3 regions of the Mesorhizobium sp. IMUNJ 23033 genome follow, and region 2 is predicted to be linked to each of the others. Evidence: predicted binding sites of a transcription regulator. Region 2 holds the regulator's gene; each other region holds the start of a gene.
What was found. Region 2 encodes PhoB, which activates phosphate uptake and scavenging genes when phosphate is short. Its sites were predicted from a motif close to TGTCATNNANCTGTCAT; they were not measured.
Positions count from the first base shown of each region.

Region 1 (2,267 bases), on a different contig from region 2:
CGCCGTGTCGTCGAGACGCGCCGCGCCGACGCCGTGGTGCTGGCCTGGACACGGCGCGAGGACGAGCGCATCGACTATCTGACCCAGGCCGGCTTCCCCTTCGCCACGCTCGGCCGCAGCCGCTCCGGCGGCACCGCCTACCCCTCGCTCGACCTCGATTTCGAAAAGGCCGGCGCCGACGCGGTCGACCGGCTGGTAGCGCGCGGCCACCGCCGCATCGCCGCCATCCGCCCGTCTCTCGACCTCAATTTCGGCTACCTGTTCCTCGACGGCTATCGCAAGGCGTTGCAAAAGCACGGCATCGAAGTCGATCCCGGCCTGATCGCCGACGGTTTCATCAACGAGGCCGGCGGCTACGAAGTGATACCGCAGGTCATGCGCGCCAAGAATCCGCCGACCGCCATCATCTTCAACAATGACGCCATGGCGCTCGGCGGCTGCAAGGCGCTGGCCGAGATGGGCATCAGGCCCGGCCACGACATCGCTGTAATCGTCATCGTCGACACCCCGCTCTGCCGCTATTTCTCGCCGGCGCTGACCGCCTTCCGCCCGTCGCTGGAGCCGATGGGACAAAGGCTGGCCGAAATGCTGCTGGCCTCGCTTCCCACCTTCGCCGGTGAGGAAGGCCCGCGCATCATGCGCGAGGTCTGGCCGCTGGAGCTGATCGCGCGGGAGAGTGATTGACGGGAGAACGCCTCTTCCTTCTCCCCTTGTGGGAGAAGGTGGATCGGCGCGCAGTGCCGAGACGGATGAGGGGTGCCGGAAGAAACGCAGCGTAAGAAGATCGAGGGATTTAAGCGGTTAGTTCTCCAACGTAGAGATCCTTCCAACACCCCTCATCCGACCGAGCTTCGCTCGGCCACCTTCTCCCACAGGGGGAGAAGGGAAGAAATGGCGCCTGTCACGCAAGTATCATGTTCGCGTCCTAGACCGCTTGGCGGAAAGGCGCTGGAGGCAAAGTCAATGCGACGCCTGCTCCGGGCTGCTTTGTCACAAGGGGATATCCATGAAACATCTCAGCCGAACCGTCGCGCTTGGCGCGGCACTTGCTCTGTTCACCGCCTTGACGCCGGCGCTCGCTGATGGCGTCGCCTATGTCAACAAGGGGCTGGTCGGCGTCGGCCGTATCCCGGCCAACCTGAAGGACAAGTTCGGCGAGACCTTCGGCTCCGGCTCCGGGATGGCGATCGACGTCAAGGGCTGGATGCGTGACGCGAACGGCTACAAGGGATCGCTCTGGCTGCTGCCGGATCGCGGCTACAATGTCGTCGGCACCACCGACTATCGGGCCCGCCTCAACACGATTTCGATCGAGCTTGCCCCGACGGCTCCGGGCGCGGCACCCGCCACCGGACAGGAACAGTCCGGCGTCAAGGCGACGCTTGCCGACACCATGCTGCTGACCGACGACAAGGGCACTGATGCCACCGGCCTCGATCCGCTGAACGGCGTGCGGGCAGCAAGCGGCGACATGCCGATCCTGCCGCAGGCCGACAACGGCAAGCTGGCGCTCGACAACGAGGCGATCGTGCGCCTGCCCGACGGCACCATGTTCATCTCCGACGAATATGGCCCCAACATCTACCGCTTCTCGGCCGATGGCCATTTGATGTCGGCGACGCAGCCGCCGGTAGCCCTCGTGCCGATGCGCCACGGCACGCCGAACTTCGCCTCGGACAATCCGGGCCCCGGTGCCGCCGAGCCCGATCCGAAGGATCCCGAGACCGGCCGCCACAACAACCAGGGCCTCGAAGGCATGGCGATCACCCCGGACGGCAAGTTCCTGATTGCCGTGCTGCAGTCGGCGCCGCGCCAGGATGGCGGCGATTCCGGTTCAACCCGCCAGAACACCAGGGCGCTGGTCTATGACGCCTCCGACCTTGCCCATCTCAAGCTGGCGCATGAATATGTCGTGCCGCTGCCGGTGTTCAAGGATGCAAAGGACAAGACCAAGGTCGCGGCGCAGAGCGAGATCGTGGCGCTGTCCGACAAGACCTTCCTGATGCTGACCCGCGACAGCGGCAACGGCCAGGGCCTGAAGGGCGATGAGTCGCTCTTGCGCAAGATCAATGTCGTCGATCTTTCGGCGGCGACCGACATCTCCGGCGGCCCCTTCGACGCCGCCGACAAGCCGGTGGCGCCCAAGGGCGTGCTCGACCCGTCTGTGACGCCGGCCAAGCTGACGCCGTTCATCGACATCAACGACAAGGCCCAGCTTGGCCGCTTCGGCCTGCACAATGGCAAGCCCAACGACAAGAACAACCTCT
Region 1 is NZ_JBJACT010000002.1:116,948-119,214, reverse strand. Features, by position in the region: gene ACFX5Q_RS03865 (LacI family DNA-binding transcriptional regulator) at 1-684, shown strand, start outside; gene ACFX5Q_RS03860 (esterase-like activity of phytase family protein) at 1,007-2,267, shown strand, end outside.
Region 1: a site for PhoB is predicted at 900-916, ahead of ACFX5Q_RS03860 (esterase-like activity of phytase family protein). Genes of this name have one in related genera too.

Region 2 (2,267 bases):
TTTCATCGCCATCCTGCTCTCGCACGGCATTGGCATGGGGCTGGTGCTGAAGGGCGAACTGTTCACCGGCACTCATTCGTCCGGCGGCGAGTTCGGCCACATGATCCACCGGCCGGGCGGCGCGCTCTGCCGCTGCGGACGGCGCGGCTGCGTCGAAGCCTATGCCGGCAACTATGCCATCTGGCGCAACGCCAGGATGATGAGTGAGGATGCCGAACCGACCGATGTCGGCGACGCCGACATGCGCGCGCTCGCCGCCCGGGCGCGCGAGAGCGACGGGCCGGAGCGCGAAGCCTACCGCAAGGCGGGCGAGGCGCTCGGCTTCGGCCTTGGCAGCCTGTTCGCGCTGATCGATCCCGCACCCGTCGCCATGGTCGGCGTCAGCGCCGCCGCTTTCGATCTGATCGAACCGGCGCTGCGCGAGGCGATTGCCCAGACCGCCGGCGGCCAGCACTCGAAATCGATCTCCTTCGACACCGAGCCGAATGAGTTGCCGCTGATCCGCGAGGGCTGCGCCATGCGCGCGCTTGGCTTCGTCGACCAGGAGATTTTCGCGCCGGGCGTCCAGCAGCGAACGGGTTCGGCAGGAAAGAACGTGGCTTGATCGCGACTTGAGATGTGTTGAGGCCAGGCCGCGCCGTTCGCAGGCCTGAATATCAGCACATACCTAATCTTCCCGGATCGCGTATCCTGCCCCGCGGATGGTGCGGATGACGTCGGGCATGCGGCCATTGTTGACCGCCTTGCGCAGCCGGCCGACATGCACGTCGACCGTTCGCTCGTCGATATAGATCGTCTCGCCCCAGACATTGTCGAGCAGCTGGCTGCGCGAGAACACCCGGCCCGGATGCCGCATCATGAATTCGAGCAGCCGGAACTCGGTCGGCCCGAGCCTGATCTCGCTCTTCTTGCGGTAGACCCGGTGCGACTCGCGGTCGAGCACGATGTCGCCGACCTTGAGCATGCTGGACAGCACTTCCGGCTTGGCGCGACGCAGCAGCGCCTTGACCCTGGCCATGAATTCCGGCGTCGAGAACGGCTTGACCAGATAGTCGTCGGCGCCGGTGGAGAGGCCGCGCACGCGGTCGCTCTCTTCGCCACGCGCCGTAAGCATGATGATCGGCAGCCGCTCGGTCTCGGGCCGCATCCTGAGGCGCCGGCAAAGCTCGATTCCGGAAACCGCCGGCACCATCCAGTCGAGCACCAGCAGGTCGGGAACGTTTTCCTGCAGGCGGATCTCGGCTTCGTCGCCGCGCGTCACCACCTCGACCTGGTAGCCTTCGGATTCCAGATTGTAGCGGAGCAGCACCCCCAGCGGCTCCTCGTCCTCCACCACCATGATGCGTGGCGCTATCATCAGTCGGTTACCCCTGTCATGCAGCCGGCGCGGACATCGCTGTCTCGTCTTGCTTGGGACGATTGGCTGGCAATTGCGAGCCTGTCAGCACATAGTAGGCGTTCTCGGCGATGTTGGTGACATGGTCGCCAATGCGCTCCAGATTCTTGGCGCAGAACAAGAGATGCGTGCAGGCCGTGATGTTGCGCGGATCTTCCATCATGTAGGTCAGCAGCTCACGGAACACCGAGGTGTATTTGACGTCGATGCGCTCGTCGTCGTTCCGAAGCTTGGCGAGTGCCGCGGCGTCTGCGGCGGCGTATTCCTCGATCACCCCTTGCACCTGGACCAGCACCAACTGCGCCATCACATCGATGGAGTGCGACAGGTCGCGCGGCGTGACGCTGAGGCCGACGGTGCCAACGCGCTTGGCGATGTTCTTGGCAAGGTCGCCGATGCGCTCGAGATCGCCGGCCATGCGGATAGAACCGACCACCGCGCGCAAATCGTTGGCCATCGGCTGGCGCTTGGCGATCAGCGTGATGGCGCGGTCGTCCAGCTCGCGCTGGCGCGCATCCATGATGGCGTCGTCGGAGACCACCCTCTGTGCCAGTGCATTGTCGGAATTCAGAAGGGCCTTGGTCGCCCCGCCGACCATCGCGCCGGCCAGTTCGCCCATGTCGGAGATCAGCTTGCTGATCTGCCCGAGATCCTCGTCGAAAGAGGCGACGGTATGATGTTCACCCATGATCCTGTCCTCGTGCCTGAAAGTTGCCGCCGGACCACTCAGCCGAACCGGCCGGTGATGTAGTCCTGCGTGCGCTTGTCGTCGGGGTTGGTGAACATCTTGTCGGTGGCGCCCTCCTCGACCAGATAGCCGAGGTGGAACATGGCCGTGCGCTGCGACACACGCGCCGCCTGCTGCATCGAG
Region 2 is NZ_JBJACT010000031.1:101,305-103,571, reverse strand. Features, by position in the region: gene ACFX5Q_RS27875 (ROK family protein) at 1-604, shown strand, start outside; gene phoB (phosphate regulon transcriptional regulator PhoB) at 668-1,357, opposite strand; gene phoU (phosphate signaling complex protein PhoU) at 1,374-2,084, opposite strand; gene pstB (phosphate ABC transporter ATP-binding protein PstB) at 2,123-2,267, opposite strand, start outside.

Region 3 (2,267 bases), on a different contig from region 2:
CGGTTCCGACCAGCCGCCGACCTGGCGGGCGGTGGGGCTGTCGCGATGGTACTTGCCGGACAGCAATCCGCCGGCCAGCGGACTCCACACCAGAACGCCGAGGCCCTGGTCGACAGAGATCGGCAGCAGTTCGTACTCAGCCTCGCGCGCTTCCAGCGTGTAGTGGATCTGCTGGGTGACGAAGCGCGGCTGGTGGCTTCTGTCGCTGATGCCGAGCCCCTTCATCACCTGCCAGCCGGAATAATTGGAACAGCCGACATAGCGGACCTTGCCCTGGCCGACCAAGGTGTCGAGGGCGGCCATGGTCTCCTCCAGCGGCGTCACACCGTCCCACTCATGCAGGAAGTAGATGTCGATGACATCGGTCTTGAGCCGCTTCAGGCTCCTCTCGCATTCGCGGATCAGGTGATGGCGCGACAGGCCTTCGTCGTTGGGGCCGTTGCCGATGCGCATGCGCGCCTTGGAGGCGATCAGCACATCGGCCTTGCGCTTGCCGCCGAGCGCCTCGCCGATGATCTCTTCCGAAATTCCGTTCGAATAGACATTAGCGGTGTCGATGAGGTTGATGCCGGCATCGATGCACATGTCGATCATTCGCTTTGCTTCCGCGAGATCGGTCTTGCCGACCGCCGCGAATGCGCCGGCGCCACCGAAGGTCATGGTGCCCATGGTCAGCGTCGAAACTTTCAAGCCGGAACGGCCGAGGGTGCGGTATTCCATGTCAGGTCCTCGCGATTTGATTGAGAAGCGGGCTCGGGTGAGCTCGTCGCATTTGTAGGACAATTCCCGCCGCTTGTCGCCCCTCCGCTGGACCTGGCCGATTACAATCTCACCGATTGGCTTGACGGACGGCGCACCGGGTCACTGCAATAAAACCGTCATTGCCGGCCTATATTGAAGTCGGCTCAAGGTGTTTCCATTCCAGCCGCGGGCAGGGCTCGAGGCGCCGGAAATGACCCGACAGGGCTTGCAAGCGGAGCAGCGCAAAATGACCGAGCTAAAACAGAATTCTCCCGCCAAGGACTGGCTTGAAGCGGAGCTCGCCGACACGCTCGACGAGGACTATGAGCTCGAAATGTCGGAGCCCGCGCTGTCGATGGAGATCGCCAAGATCTACAAGAACGCGCATCCGCCATCGATCGATCGCATGCAGTATTTTCGCGACCTGATCAGCCTGCAGTCCGAACTGATCAAGCTGCAGTCCTGGGTGGCCTATCACAAGAAGAAGGTCGTGGTGGTCTTCGAGGGCCGCGATTCCGCAGGCAAGGGCGGCGTCATCAAGCGCATCACCCAGCGGCTCAACCCGCGCATCTGCCGCGTCGTCGCACTTCCGGCGCCGACCGAGCGCGAGAAATCGCAATGGTATTTCCAGCGTTATGTCCCGCATCTGCCGGCCGGCGGTGAAATCGTGCTGTTCGACCGCTCCTGGTACAACCGCTCCGGCGTCGAGCGGGTGATGGGTTTCGCCGGGTCGGACCAGGTAGAGGAATTCTTCCGCGACGTGCCGGAGTTCGAGCGCATGCTGGTGCGTTCCGGCATCACGCTGGTGAAATACTGGTTCTCCATCACCGACGAGGAACAGCAGATGCGCTTCCTGATGCGCATCCACGATCCGATGAAGCAGTGGAAGCTGTCGCCCATGGATCTGCAGTCGCGCGTGCGCTGGGAACAGTACACAAAAGCCAAGGAAGAGACCTTTGCCCGCACCAACATCCCGGAAGCGCCCTGGTTCATCGTCGAGGGCAACGACAAGAAGCGGGCGCGGCTGAACTGCATCGACCATCTCTTGCAGCAGGTGCCTTACGAGGAGGTGCCGCACGAGGAGATCACGCTGCCAGAACGCGTCTTCAATCCCGAATATGAGCGCCAGACGCTGCCGCGCGAACTTTACGTGCCGGAGAAGTATTGAGGCGCGCGCTCCCTTCTCCCCTTGTGGGAGAAGGTGGATCGGCGCGCAGCGCCGAGACGGATGAGGGGTGTTGGAAGAAACGCGGCGCTGACAATCCTGTCATTGTGCCTCCCCTCTGGACGATGGGTGATGCCAAGCTGGAGCATCCTCATCCGACCGAGCTTCGCTCGGCCACCTTCTCCCACAGGGGGAGAAGGGGGAGCCTTACAAGACCTAAGCGCGCTTGACGATGACATGTGTGGCAAGCGTCGTCGCCACCTGCTCAGTGCACCCATAGCCCAGCTTGAGCATATCGAGGCCGGCGAAGAGGTTCTCGCCGGAACCGAGCAGCATCGGTGAGACCGCCAGGTGCATCTCG
Region 3 is NZ_JBJACT010000007.1:123,026-125,292, forward strand. Features, by position in the region: gene ACFX5Q_RS11175 (aldo/keto reductase) at 1-720, opposite strand, end outside; gene ppk2 (polyphosphate kinase 2) at 989-1,909, shown strand; gene ACFX5Q_RS11185 (dihydrofolate reductase family protein) at 2,123-2,267, opposite strand, start outside.
Region 3: a site for PhoB is predicted at 866-882, ahead of ppk2 (polyphosphate kinase 2). Genes of this name have one in related genera too.